3 regions of the Mycobacterium sp. NGS18 genome follow, and region 1 is predicted to be linked to each of the others. Evidence: riboswitches for the same ligand, from Rfam matches in the RefSeq annotation. Region 1 holds a riboswitch; each other region holds the start of a gene.
The links. A riboswitch is a leader RNA that binds a small molecule or an ion and turns the genes downstream of it on or off. The one in region 1 is predicted to bind cobalamin.
Positions count from the first base shown of each region.

Region 2: another riboswitch for cobalamin. It lies ahead of metE (5-methyltetrahydropteroyltriglutamate--homocysteine S-methyltransferase); the one in region 1 lies ahead of AC5Y31_RS17365 (ABC transporter substrate-binding protein).
Region 3: another riboswitch for cobalamin. It lies ahead of AC5Y31_RS18150 (magnesium chelatase subunit D family protein); the one in region 1 lies ahead of AC5Y31_RS17365 (ABC transporter substrate-binding protein).

Region 1 is NZ_JCALEC010000010.1:6,809-11,445, forward strand. Features, by position in the region: gene AC5Y31_RS17360 (cobaltochelatase subunit CobN) at 1-2,104, opposite strand, end outside; cobalamin riboswitch at 2,137-2,257, opposite strand; cobalamin riboswitch at 2,277-2,455, shown strand; gene AC5Y31_RS17365 (ABC transporter substrate-binding protein) at 2,493-3,692, shown strand; gene AC5Y31_RS17370 (FecCD family ABC transporter permease) at 3,689-4,637, shown strand, end outside.
Region 2 is NZ_JCALEC010000006.1:66,450-71,086, forward strand. Features, by position in the region: gene metE (5-methyltetrahydropteroyltriglutamate--homocysteine S-methyltransferase) at 1-1,955, opposite strand, end outside; cobalamin riboswitch at 2,089-2,287, opposite strand; gene AC5Y31_RS13400 (NAD(P)H-binding protein) at 2,349-3,122, opposite strand; gene AC5Y31_RS13405 (LLM class flavin-dependent oxidoreductase) at 3,231-4,217, shown strand; gene AC5Y31_RS13410 (NAD(P)H-dependent amine dehydrogenase family protein) at 4,214-4,637, shown strand, end outside.
Region 3 is NZ_JCALEC010000011.1:3,543-8,179, forward strand. Features, by position in the region: gene cobBC (bifunctional hydrogenobyrinic acid a,c-diamide synthase/histidinol phosphate aminotransferase CobBC) at 1-511, opposite strand, end outside; gene cobO (cob(I)yrinic acid a,c-diamide adenosyltransferase) at 505-1,119, opposite strand; gene AC5Y31_RS18150 (magnesium chelatase subunit D family protein) at 1,119-3,086, opposite strand; cobalamin riboswitch at 3,108-3,244, opposite strand; gene AC5Y31_RS18155 (dienelactone hydrolase family protein) at 3,268-4,065, shown strand; gene cbiE (precorrin-6y C5,15-methyltransferase (decarboxylating) subunit CbiE) at 4,068-4,637, shown strand, end outside.

The sequences.
Region 1 (4,637 bases):
GCGCGGCCCGCAGCCCGGGCACCGCGTGGTCCACTCCGCCCCACACCTGCGGGGCGCGCAGGATCGCCAGCACCAGGTTCACCCGCTCGGGACCGGTCGGGGCACCGCCGAGCACGTGCAGCCCGTCGCGGATCTGGGCGTCCTTGATCTCGCAGAGCCAGCCGTCGACGTGCAGCAGGAAGTCGTCGAACTCCTCGTCCTCGGGCCGCTCGTCCAGGCCCAGATCGCGGTGCATCTCCGCGGCGCGCATCAGATTCCAGATCTCGCCGCGGATCGCCGGCAGCTTGCCCGGATCCATGGTGGCGATATTGCCGTACTCGTCGAGCAACTGCTCCAGCCGCGCGATGTCGCCGTAGGACTCCGCGCGCGCCATCGGCGGGATCAGGTGATCGACGATGGTGGCGTGCGCGCGGCGTTTGGCTTGCGCGCCCTCGCCCGGGTCGTTGACCAGGAACGGGTAGATCAGCGGCAGGTCGGCGATCATGGCGTCGGTCGCGCACGCGGAAGAGAGCGCCGCGGTCTTGCCGGGCAGCCATTCCATCGAGCCGTGCTTGCCCAGGTGGATCACCGCGTGCGCGCCGAAGCCGTGTGCCAGCCAACGGTATGCGGCCAGGTAGTGGTGGCTGGGTGGCAGCTCCGGGTCATGATAGATCGCCACCGGGTTCTCCCCGAAGCCGCGCGGCGGCTGGATCATCAGCACGATGTTGCCGGATCGCAGTGCGGCCAGCACGATCTCGCCGGCCTCGTTGACGAACAGCTTGCCCGGCGCGGGGCCCCACGCCCGCGCCATCTCCTCGCGCAGCGAGTCCGGCAGCTCCGCGGTCCACTGCGCGTACTGCTGCGCGGTGACCCGCACCTGCGCCTCGGTCAGCTGCACCGCGGTCAGCCAGTCCTCATCCTGGCCGCCCGCCTCGATCAGGGTGTGGATCAGCCGATCCCCCGCCTCGGTTTCGTCAGCAATGCCCAGTACCCCGAAACCGTCGCCGACGTCATACTCCGCGTCGGCCAGCCGGTGCAGCAGCCGCACCGCCGACGCCGGAGTGTCCAGACCGACCGCGTTGCCGACCCGGGAGTGCTTGGTCGGATAGGCCGACAGCACCAGCGCCAGCTTCTTCTGACTGTTCGGAATGCGCCGTAACACAGCGTGATTGACCACCACACCGGCCACCCGGGCGCAGCGTTCGGCGTCGGCGGCGTAGTGCGGCAGCCCGTCGTCGTCGATCTCCTTGAACGAGAACGGCACGGTGATGATCCGGCCGTCGAATTCCGGGATCGCGATCTGGGTGGCCGAATCCAGCGGGGTGACGCCGTCGTCGTTGGCCGCCCAGTCCGCCTGCGACGAGGCCAAGCACAACCCCTGGAAGACCGGAATGTCCAGCGCGGCAATCTTTTCGATGTCCCACGCACCGTCGTCGTCGCCGGCGCTGACGGTCGCGGTCGCGTTGATCGCCCCGCCGGCCGCCAGCATGCAGACCACCACCGCGTCCAGTGTTCCCAATGCCGCGAACAACTCGTCGGGGGCGTTGCGCAGCGATGCGGCGAAGATCGGCACCCCGACCGCCCGGCCGGTGGCATCGATCGCGTCGGCCAGCGCGTGCGCGAATCCCGCGTTGCCGCTGACCTCGTGGGCCCGGTAGTAGAGCACACCGACCCGCACCGCATCGGGTGCCTCAACCGGCTCCCGAGACCCATACCCCCATTCCGGGACCACCGCCGGCTCCTCGAAACCCTCCCCGGTCAAAAGCACCGTGTCGCACAGGAAGGCGTGCAGCTGGGCGAGGTTGGCCGGCCCGCCCTCGGCGAGATAAGCGTGCGCTTGGGCCGCCAGCCCGATCGGAACCGTCGAGCACTCCATCAGCTCGGCGTTGGGCGAGCGCTCCCCGCCGAGCACCACCAGCGGCAGACCGGTCGCGCGCAGCAACTTCAGTTCGTCGGCGATCTCCGCCGAGGAACCCAGGATGCGCAGCACCACGACATCAACGCCGCCATCGATCAGCGGTTCGATCTCCTGGCGCGCCGGGTTGCCCAGCCGGTAGGCCGCCCCGCTGGCGCGTGCGGACAGCAGGTCGGTGTCGGATGTGGACAGAAGCGCAATGCGCCGCATAAGCCGGGCCTCCTGAGGGGTTCGCGCCCCTCGTCGTCGGATGTCCCGCAGCCGTATCTGGCTCGGGGAGCTGTGCCTGTCAGCGCCCCTCACAGTGGCGGAACCGCCCCGGAATTCCACCGGGTTCCTGACACCACGAGACGGCGGCCAGCCTAGCGCAGAGCGCCGTGCAAGAATGTCGCCGGTAAGGCGATGACAACACAGTGAGGAAGCCGGTGTGAATCCGGTGCGGTCCCGCCACTGTCATCGGGGAGTGACCCTCATCAGCCACGGCCCGCAACCGGTGGGGCTGGAAGGCGAGGCGAACAGTGATCCGAGAGCCAGGAGACTCACGTCATCGCGTCCTGCGAACCGGGGCGGTGTACCCCGAGGAAGCTGATGCACGCCCATGTCCCGTGCACTGCGGGTAGTCCCTGCGCTGGTCATAGCGCTGGCCCTGACGTTGGCCCCAGGGCTGGTCGGCTGCTCGGCCAATCACGCGACCCACGGGGCGGCCCGGCAGGACTGCATCACCGACTTCGACCCGCACACCGACTACTTTCCGGACAAATCGACGCTGTCCGAGGCCACCAACTTCCGCCTCGACTACCACCGCAGCTACCAGGTGCTGACCGTGCACCGGCCCTACCTCGGCGGCAAACCGGTCTCGTATGTCTTGGTGCGCTGCGGTGCCCCGGCCCCGGCGCTGACCGGCGAACTGGCCCGCGCCCAACAGATCACCGTCCCGGTGCACAGCCTGTACTCGGGTTCGACGACGCATCTGGCGATGATCACCGAGCTCGACCGGGCCGGGGTGGTCACCGGGGTGGCGAACCCCGCCGCGGTGGCCGACCCGCAGATCCGCAAGCGCATCGACGCCGACGAAACCGTCGGCTACGCCCCGGGAGGGCAGGTCAACATCGAAACCGTGCTGGCCGCCGGGCCCGACGTGCTAGTCACCGAGGGCATGGACGACCCCGGGCATCCCAAGCTACGCCAGGCCGGCATCCCGGTGCTCGCCGACGCCGAATGGCTGGAGCCCACCCCGCTGGGCCGGGCCGAATGGATCAAGGTGTTCGCCGCGCTGACCGGCACCGAACGGCAGGCCGCGCAGGTGTATGAGTCCATCCGCGACCGCTACCGCGCACTGGCCGCGCAGGCCGCGCGGGCCAAGCCCGTCGACGTGTTGGTCGGCACCATGTATTCGGGCAGCTGGTCCATGCCCACCGGGGCCAGCTACGCCGGCCGTCTGGTCGCCGACGCCGGCGGCACCTACCCCTGGCTGACCGACGGCGGCGCCGAGAACCGGCAGTTGAATTTCGAATCGGTCTACGCCCGCGCGGGAAGCGCGCCGCTATGGCTGGTCACCGACGACTGGAAAACGGTCGACGACGCGGTGGCGCGGGACAGCCGGTACGGCGAATTGACCGCGGTGCGCACCGGGCAGGTGTGGTCGGCCACGAAGGCGATCACCCCAGCGGGGGGCAACACCTACTGGGAACGCGGCACCGCCAGACCGGATCTGCTGCTGGCCGACCTGGTCGCGATCCTGCACTCGGAGCAGGCCCCGAACCACACTTTCGAGTTCTACCGGCAGGTGCACCGATGAAGGCGCGTACGACACTGGTGCTGGCCGGGCTGGCCGCCGCCGTCGTGGTGCTGGCCCTGCTCGGTCTGGCGCTCGGCCCGGTGCGGGTGCCGCTGGCCGACACCGTCCGCGTGCTGTTCGGCGCCGAACCGTCGGACCCGCGCTGGCAGGTGATCGTGACGAACATGCGGTTGCCGCGGGTGCTCACCGCGCTGGCCGCCGGTGCCGCACTCGGGGTCGCCGGCCTGCAGCTGCAGACCCTCTTCCGCAACACCCTGGCCGACCCCTACATCCTCGGGGTCAGCTCCGGGGCCAGCCTGGGGGTGGCGCTGGTGGTGCTGGCCGGCGGTGCGGCGGGTTTCAGCACCGCCGGCGCCAGCCGCGCCGGGGAGGTCACCGCGGCAGCGCTGGGCGCCGCGGCGATGCTGACGTTGGTGCTGGTGCTGTCACGCTGGACCCGCTCGGCGGCGACGCTGCTGCTGATCGGAGTGATGATCGGCGCGGCCAGCACCGCACTGGTGAGTCTGGCGCTGGTGTATTCCGACCCGCAGCGGGTGCAGCAGTACCTGCTGTGGGGCCTGGGCAGCTTCGCCGGCACCGGCTGGGCCGACCTGCGGTTGCTGCTGCCGCTGGTGGCCGTCGGTCTGGTTACCGCGGCGATGACGATCCGGCCGCTCAACGCCCTGCTGCTCGGCGAAAGTTACGCGGCCACAATGGGAATCAACGTGCATCGCGCCCGCATCGTCACGGTCGCCTCGGCGTCGTTGCTGGCGGGCGTGACGACCGCGTTCTGCGGGCCGATCGCCTTCCTCGGCCTGGTGGTGCCGCACGTGGCCCGCATCGCCGTCAGCACCTCCGACCACCGCGTGGTGCTGCCGACGGTGGTGTTGCTGGGTGCGGTCGCCGCGCTGGCGTGCGGCATCGTCAGCCAGGTGCCCGCCAGCAACCTGGTTATCCCCGTCAATG
Region 2 (4,637 bases), on a different contig from region 1:
CCGAACTCCGAGTAGCACAGGTGGGTGTGGATCTGGGTCGCGTCGCTCACCCCCGACGTCGACAGCCGGAAGGCGCCGACCGCCCAGTTCAGGTAGGCGTCCTGGTCGGCCTTGCGTAGCGGCAGTAACTCGCGCAGCGCGGGCTCATCGACCTGGATCACCGCGATGCCGGCTTTCTCCAGATCCACGGTCTCGTCGCGGATGGCCAGCGCCACCTGGTTGGCGGTGTCGGCCAGCGGCTGGTCGTCGCGGACGAACGACCACGCCAGGATGGTCACCGGGCCGGTGAGCATGCCCTTGACCGGCTTGTCGGTCAGTGACTGGGCGTAGGTGGCCCACTCCACCGTCATCGGATGCGGACGGAAGACGTCGCCGAAGAGCACCGGCGGCCGCACGCACCGGCTGCCGTAGGACTGCACCCAGCCGTTGGCGGTGGCGAAGAAGCCCTCCAGTTGCTCGGCGAAGTACTGCACCATGTCGTTGCGCTCCGGCTCGCCGTGCACCAACACGTCGAGGCCCAGCTGCTCCTGCAGTTTGATGACATCGGCGATCTCGGCCTTCATCCGGCGGGTGTACTCGCCCCTGTCGATCTCACCGGCGAGCAGCGCGGCCCGGGCCTTGCGGATGTCGACGGTCTGCGGGAACGACCCGATGGTGGTGGTCGGCAGCGGCGGCAGATGCAGCCGCTCGTCCTGAGCGGCACGCCGGGCCTCGGCGCTGCCGCGGTGCGCGCCGGCCGCGGTGATCGTCGCGATCCGGCCACGCACGTCGGCGTTGTTCAGCCGCGGGTCGGACTTGCGCGAGGCCACCGCGGCCTGGGATGCGGCGATCTCGTCGGCTACGGCGTCGCGGCCCTCGGCCAGGGCCCGAGACAAGACGGCCACTTCGGTCACCTTCTCGGCGCCGAATGCCAGCCAGCTGCGCAGGTTGTCGTCCAGCGCCGAATCGGCCTCATACGCCAGCGAGTAGGGGACATGCAGCGTCGAGCACGACGTGGATACCGCCACCGCAGCCGCCGACCCCCGCACGGTCGCCAGCTTCGCCAGCGCGGCCTCCAGGTCGGTGCGCCAGATGTTGCGGCCGTCGACGACACCGGCGACCAGGGTCTTGGAGGCCAACTCCGGAACTGCGGCCACCGAGTCCACCGAGCCGTAGACCAGGTCCACGCCGATCGCCTCGACCGGGGTCCGGGCCAGCGCGGCCAGCGCACCGCCCGGGTCGCCGAAGTAGGTGGCGACGAAGATCGCCGGCCGGCCCGCCACACCGGCGAGGCGGCTGTAGACCTGTTCGGCCAGCGCCGGGGCGTCCGGGGCGCCGTCCGTCACCAACACCGGCTCGTCGATCTGCACCCACTCGGCCCCGGCTTCGGCCAGCTTGGAAAGCAGCTCGGCGTAGACGTCGGTCAGCTCGTCGAGGCGGAAGATCGGCGCCGGCGCACCGTCGACCGCCTTGCTCAGCTGCAGGAAGGTGATGGGACCGATGATCACCGGGCGAGCCGGAACCCCTTGCTCGGCAGCCTCTTTGAACTCAGCGAGCACCTTGGCCGGATTCAGCGCGAACTTGGTGTCCGGGCCGATCTCCGGAACGATGTAGTGGTAGTTGGTGTCGAACCACTTCGTCATCTCCAGCGGGGCGATCTCGGAGTTGCCCCGTGCGGCGGCAAAGTAACGGTCCAGCTCGTCGGCCACCCCGGCGACCCGCTGCGGGAGCGCACCGAGCAGCACCGCGGTGTCGAGCATCTGGTCGTAATAGGAGAACGTGTTCACCGGCACCGAGTCCAGACCAGCGGCGACCAACTGTGCCCAGGTGTCGCGGCGCAGGCCGGCAGCGACCTTCTTCAGTTCGTCTTGTCCTATCCGGCCGGCCCAGTAACTCTCGGTGGCGCGCTTGAGTTCGCGGCGCGGCCCGATTCGCGGAGATCCGAGAACGGTGGCGGTAAAGGGTTGAACGGTCACGATGCGATCCTTTGATCCAGAGGGTGGGTCTCCGCCGGCGGTCGTCCAGCCAATCCGGTTCCGTGCAATTTAACGCACTATAACGCTGAAAAACCAGACGCCCATTCCGCGAGGCGTTGATCCGCCGGGCGCGGCGCGCTCGACACAACAGGCACGTCTTCGGACTCGCAGGCGCGCACCGGGGTGCTCCTAGTGGCCGTCGCTTCCCAGTCGCGGGCGAACCCCTGACCAGTGCCTTTGACGGCGGTCGTTCCTGCATACCGCTGCGGGACAGTCCCGGACTCTCACCGGGTTCCCTCTCGCGCTCCACGGAAAACCGCGTCGCGCTCGATGCCAACGGCGCCACTACTACCGGCGATGTCGGCAAACCAGTTGCGTGGTCGACGTTACCCGTCAATCGCCCTGAAGGGCTGCCAGAGCCTCCGGGATGGGCGCCTGCCCGTCGTTGAACTCGATGGTGCGGCGAATCGTCGAGGTGCCGGTCAGGCAGGTCGCGGTCACCAGCGCGACATTGCCCCGGGACACCTCACCTTTGCCGGTGTGCGGGCCGATATCGATCCGGCCGGTCGCCGGCTCCAGGGTCAGCCGACTCGGCCCCAGCACCGTCCAGTCCAGATCGGTAGCCCGCAGATGGGCGTCGGCGGCCGCCTTGGCCTGCGCGTACGGGTAGAACGGATCGTCTTCCGCCACGCCGTGATCAGGACCGGCGCCGAAGTAGGACACCATCACAAAGCGCCGGATGCCGGCTTGCGCGGCGGCGTCGATGGTGCGGATGGCGGCGTCGCGGTCGACGGCGTAGGTGCGGGCCGGGTCGCCACCACCGGCGCCGGCGGAGAACACCACCGCATCGTGGCCGGCCAACAGGTCGGCCAGCGCGGCGGTGTCGAGTTGCTCGATGTCGGCCACCACCGGAATCGCCCCCGTCACCGCGACCTCCTCGGAGTGGTCGGGATTGCGGAACACCGAACTGACCTCGTGGCCGGGTTCATGCGGCGGTCCCAGCTTCGCCTCTCCTTCGTCGAGCCTCGCTGAACCGCTCGGTTCATGCGGCGGTCCCAGCTTCGCCTCTCCTTCGTCGAGCCTCGCTGAACCGCCGGGTTCGGTCAGGATGCGGCTGAGTAGCAGGGCGACCTTGCCGTGGCCGCCGATGATCACAATGCGCGCCATGGCTTCGACCGTACATGTGGCCGGCGTACGGCGCGCTCGGTCCGTTCATGGGTATGAGAACAAATATTAGGTTATAGTCGGCCGGACGCCCGAAGGAGTTGCCGGCACATGTTCACGCTTCGCTTCGACATGCGGGCGCCGGTGTCGGCTGCACCCCGCGCTGAGCTGTACGCCGCGGCCATCGAAATGTGCGCCTGGGCCGAGACCCGCGGTGCGATCGCCGCGGTGCTGTCCGAGCATCACGGCACCGAGGACAATCACCTGCCGTCGCCACTGGTGCTGGCTACGGCCATCGCCGCCCGCACCGAGGCATTGAGGATCATGCTCGCCGCGGTGGTCCTGCCGTTCTGGGATCCGGTCCGGCTGGCCGAAGACATGAGCGTGCTCGACATCATCAGCAATGGGCGCGTCGCCTATGCCTTCGGACTCGGTCACCGCGCGCAGGAGTACGAGCACTTCGGCATCGAAATCGGCACCCGCGGAACGCTGGCCGATGAGAAGTTGAGCCTGCTGCTGGCGCTGTTGCGCGGTGAGCCGGTCCGCTATGAGGGCCGCCGAATCCATGTGACCCCGGCCGGTGTGACACCGGGTGGCCCGCACATCATGATCGCCGGCGGCAGCGCGGCGGCGGCCGTCCGTGCCGCCCGGCACGGTCTGGGATTTCTCGCTCAGGCGAATCCGGCTGGCCTGAAAGATTTTTACGAATCGCAGTGCCGGGAGCACGGCCATGAGCCTGGTCCGGCCCAGTTCCCCGAGCCTGACGCGCCGACGACCGTCTTCGTTGCAGACGACGTGGATAAGGCTTGGGGCGAACTCGGACCGTACCTGCTCCACGATGCCGTCACCGCCGCCGGCTACCGGCACGGAGATGAGAGCGTAGCGAGCATCTCGCGGGCCGCCAGCGTGACGGAACTGCGGGAAGCACCCGGGCCGTACCGCATCTTCACCATCGGGGAGGCCGTCGAGCAGCTGCGGTCCGGTCGCAGCCTGCCGCTGCTTCCGCTGTGCGGCGGGCTTCCGCCCACCCTTGCCTGGCCCTATCTGGAACATGCAGTGGCAGCCGTTGGGCGCGCGAACTCGGAGGGGAAAGCATGAATCGGAAAACCCGCGTCGTGGTGTGGTCAACCGGCGGTGTCGGCTCCATTGCGATCGACGCGATCCGGCACCGGCCCGATATGGAACTCGTTGGGGTCTGGGTGCATTCGACCGAGAAGGCGGGCCGTGATGCCGGCGAACTCGCCGGTGGCACCGCGCTCGGGGTGGCGGCGACCGGTGACGCCGATGCGCTGATCCGACTGCGGCCGGACTGCGTCGTGTATGCCGCGAGCGGACCGGACCGCGACGCTGCAGCGGTGCCCGACTATCTGCGGCTGCTGGAGGCAGGGATCAACGTCGTCTCGACGTCGTCGACCAGCCTGGTGTATCCGCCGAGCTACTTTCATCCCGAGTGGCGCGAACAGCTACAGGCGGCGGCCAAGGCCGGTGCCGCGTCGTTCTACGTGTCCGGGGTCTTTC
Region 3 (4,637 bases), on a different contig from region 1:
TGGGGCGCAACGCGGCGACGACTTCATCGGCGTGCCGGGTGCTGCCGGCCTGGTTGAGGATCACGCCGGCCACCCGCACGTCCGGGGCGTAGCCGGCCAGGCCCGCCACCACCGCCGCGTGGGTGCGCGACGCGTGCGAGATGTCGACGACCAGCAACACCGGGGACGCGGTCAACGCCGCGACGTGAGCGGTGGAGGCCTCGCCGTCAGCGCCGAGCCGGCCGTCGAAAAGCCCCATCACGCCCTCGATCACGGCGATCTCGGCGCCAGAAGCACCATGCAGCAGCAGCGGCACGATCCGCTCGGTGCCGACCAGCACCGGATCCAGGTTGCGGGCCGGGCGCCCGGTGGCCAGGGCGTGATAGCCCGGGTCGATGTAGTCCGGGCCGACCTTGTGCCCGCTGACGGTCAGCTCGCGTGCGGCTAGCGCCGCCATCAGCCCGACCGCCACGGTGGTCTTACCGTGCCCGGATGCGGGCGCGGCCACCACGATCCGGGGGAGACTTACCATTCGATCCCGCGCTGGCCCTTCTGGCCGGCGTCCATCGGGTGCTTGATCTTGGTCATCTCGGTGACCAGGTCGGCGGCCTCGACCAGCCGCGGATGGGCGCGACGGCCGGTGATAACGACGTGCTGGTGGCCGGGCCGGGAGCGCAGCGTCTCGACCACGTCGTCGACGTCCACCCATCCCCAGTCGATCGGGTAGGTGAACTCGTCGAGGACGTAGAGGTCATGGGTCTGCTCGGCAAGGCGGCGCTTGATCTCGGTCCAGCCGGCCAGTGCGTCGCCGGCGTGATCCTCGGTGCTGCCGGATTTGCGGCTCCACGACCAGCCCGAACCCATCTTGTGCCACTGCACCGAGCCGCCCTCACCGGTCTCGTCGTGCAGGGCGCCGAGCCGTTCCAGCACCGCCTGCTCGCCGACCCGCCATTTCGCGGACTTCACGAACTGGAACACCCCGATCCGAAAGCCCTGATTCCAGCCGCGCAGCGCCAATCCGAACGCGGCGGTGGACTTGCCCTTGCCGTCGCCGGTGTGCACCATCAGCAGCGGCCGGTTGCGGCGCTGGCGGGTGGTCAGGTTGTCGTCGGGCACCGTCAACGGTTGTCCTTGCGGCATCAGGCAGCTCCCTTTCCGGTGGCATCGCGAACGATGTCGGTCAGCGCCTCGGCACTCACCTGCGGCAGCGGGACGTATTCGGCCCGCAGCCGCTCAGCCAGGGAGCGTGCCAACCCGAGCCGCATCCGGCCGTTCTCGCAATCCACCACCACCGCCGAAAAGCCCTGTGATGCGAGCAGTCCGGCGGCCTGGCGGGACCGCTCGACCGGATCGGCGCCGGCGGTGGCCCGACCGTCGGTCAGCACCACCAGCAGCGGGCGACACGCCGGTTCGCGTAGCCGTTCCCGGCGGATCAGCTCGGCGGCTTCGAGCAGGCCCTCGGCCAGCGGGGTGCGGCCGCCGGCGGGCAACTCGTCCAGGCGCACCGCGGCGATCTCCACCGACCCGGTCGCAGGCAGCACCACTTCGGCCCGTGTATCGCGAAACGTCACCACCGCCACCCGGTCCCGGCGCCGGTAGGCGTCCAGCAGCAAGGACAAGATCGCGGTCTTGACGTGCCGCATCCGCTCGGCGGCGGCCATCGACCCGGAGGTGTCCACCACGAACAGCACCAGGTTGGCCTCCCGGCCCTCCCGGACGGCACGGCGTAGATCGCCGGCCTGCAGGATCATCCGGCCGTCCACCCGGCCGCGGGCGCCCTGATGTGGCGCGGCGGCCCGCAGCGTCTCCAGCAGGTGCAGCCCGCCCGTGGCGCCGGCGGCGGTGGCGCCCACCCGGCGTCCGGAACTGGTGCGGGCCCGGCTGCGCCGCCCGGCGCGGCCCGCGCCGACCCCGTCGACGGTGAAAAACCGTGCGCGGTAAGGGGAATCGGATCCGACGGTCGAGGTGGAGCCGGACCCACCCGGCGCCGGCCCGCCCGCATCCGGGGGTGGCGGGGCGTCGTTCCCGCCCTCCGGTGGGCCGTCCGGATCCGGCTCGGGCTCGGGACCGGAATCCTCCTGAGGCAGCAGCTCGTCGAGTTCGGCTTCATCGAGACCGGGGGCGTCGAACGGCTTGCGCCGCCGCCGATGCGGCAGCGCCAGCCGGGCGGCGACCCGCAGATCCTCGACGTTGACCGCGTCGCGGCCCTGCCATGCCGCATGCGCGACCGCGGTGCGGGCGCAGACGATGTCGCCGCGCAGGCCGTCCACATCGAACGCCGCGCAGATCTCGCCGATCTTGACCAGCGCGGCGTCGGTGAGCAGCACCCGCGAAAGCAGCTGCTGCGCAGTGTGAATCCGGGCGCGCAGCCGCTCCTCGGCCGCGGCGTACCCGGCCGCGAAACCCTCGGGATCGGCGTCGAAGGCCAACCGTCGGCGTACCGCCTCGGCGCGCACCGCCGGATCGCGCGGCGCGGAAACCTCAACGGTCAGCCCGAATCGGTCGAGCAGCTGTGGGCGCAGCTCGCCCTCCTCGGGGTTCATCGTCCCGACGATCACGAAGCGTGCCGCGTGGGTGACCGACACCGAGTCGCGTTCGACGGTCAGTCGCCCCATCGCGGCCGCGTCCAGCAGCAGGTCCACCAGGTGGTCGGCGAGCAGATTGACCTCGTCGACGTAGAGGATGCCGCGGTTGGCCCGGGCCAGCAGCCCCGGCTCGAACTCCACCACGCCGGCACCCAGCGCCCGCTCCAGGTGGATCGACCCCACCACCCGGTCCTCCGTGGCGCCGACCGGCAACTCCACCAGCCGCACCGGGCGGGTCTGCACGGCGGCGTCGGCGGGGAACGGGCCGTCGGGGGACAGCGGGTTGGCCTCGGCGGGATCGGAGGAGAACCGGTCGTCGGCGACCACGTCGATAGGCGGCAGCACCTGGGCCAGCGCGCGTACCAGCGTCGACTTGGCGGTGCCCTTCTCGCCGCGGATGAGTACGCCGCCGATGCTGGGGGAGATCGCGCTCAGGACAAGCGCCAGCGCCATGTCGTCGAGGCCGCCCGGGGCGTCCGGGTCGCCGCCGAGGACGGCAGGGAAGGGGTACAGCTGTTGCATTGAGGCTCCGCTCGTGATGCCCGGTGTTGGCAACGCGAAGCCGGTATTCGGACTGACCGAAGCGCTTCCCAATCAGCGGGAATGCGCCGCGGAACACCGTAGCGGGCCTGCGTCGGAGTCACACCGACTTCCCTGGCACTTCGCGCCGATACCCTAACACCAACCGAAAGGACACTCAGAGATGACTGCACCCGAAGCAGACCTGACCGGCTGGGTCCCAGCGCCGTTCACCGGCGGCGGTTTCACCCACGACGTGTACCGCAAGGGGCGTGGCCCCGGGGTGGTACTGATACCGGAGATCCCGGGAGTGCACCCCGGCGTGCTCGGATTGGGAAACCACCTGGTGGACAACGGCTTCACCGTGGCGATCCCGTCATTATTCGGCCAACCCGGTAAGGCGATCACACCCGGCTACGCGCTGAGCACGATCGCCCGTGCCTGCGTGACCCGGGAGTTCGCCGCGTTCGCCACCGACAAGCAACGTCCGGTCACCCAGTTCCTGCGGGCGCTGGCCCGCGACCTCAACGAGAAGACGCCCGGCAAAGGCGTCGGGGTGATCGGCCAGTGCTTCACCGGCGGTTTTGCGCTGGCGGCCGCCGTCGACGACGCCGTGCTGGCGCCGGTGCTCAGCCAGCCGTCCGTACCGATCCCGCTGACGCTCAAACAGCGCCGCGATCCGGGGCTCTCCGAGGTCGAGCTGGGGATGATCGCCGACCGCGCCGCCAACGACGGGCTGTGCGCGCTTGGCTTGCGGTTCAGCGAGGACAAGATGGCCCCCGGTGACCGCTTCGCGACGCTGAAGGCCCGGCTCGGGGACGCGTTCGAGGTGATCGAGATCGACTCCTCGCCGGGCAATCCGGACGGGCTGTCCCGGATGGCGCACTCGGTGCTCACCGACCAGGTCCGCGAGGTCGACGGGCACCCCGCCTACGAGGCGCGCAAGCGGGTGGTGCAGTTCCTCACCGAACGGTTGACATAGCTGTGCCCACCGCCGAACGCCTGGTGGTCCTCGGTATCGGCGCCGACGGCTGGGCCGGGCTGACAGAACCCGCGCGGGAGAGGGTGCTGGCCGCCGATGCCGTTATCGGTGCGCCGCGCCACCTGGCGATGCTGCCGGAATCACCCGGTCAGCAGCGCCACGATTGGCCGTCGCCGCTACGGGCCGGGTTGCCGGCGCTGGTCGACGGCCTGGCCGGCCGGCAGGTGGTTGCGCTGGCCTCCGGTGATCCGCTGCTGTCCGGGGTGGGCAGCACGCTGATCGAGCTGCTGGGCGCCGAGCGGGTCGCGGTGGTCCCGGCGGTCTCCTCGGTGACGCTGGCCCGGGCCCGGCTGGGCTGGTCGGCCGAGTCGGCCGCGGTCATCAGGGTCGGCGACGTCCACGCGGTGCTGCGCGAGCTCGCGCCGGGCCGGCGGGTGCTGGTGCTCTCTGCCGATGAGACGACGCCCGCGCAGCTGGCGGCCCTGCTGGTCGCGCGCGGCTACGGGGCAAGCCGGATGACGGTGCTCGGTGACCTGGGCGGCGACGCCGAGTCACGGCTGGACAGCACCGCC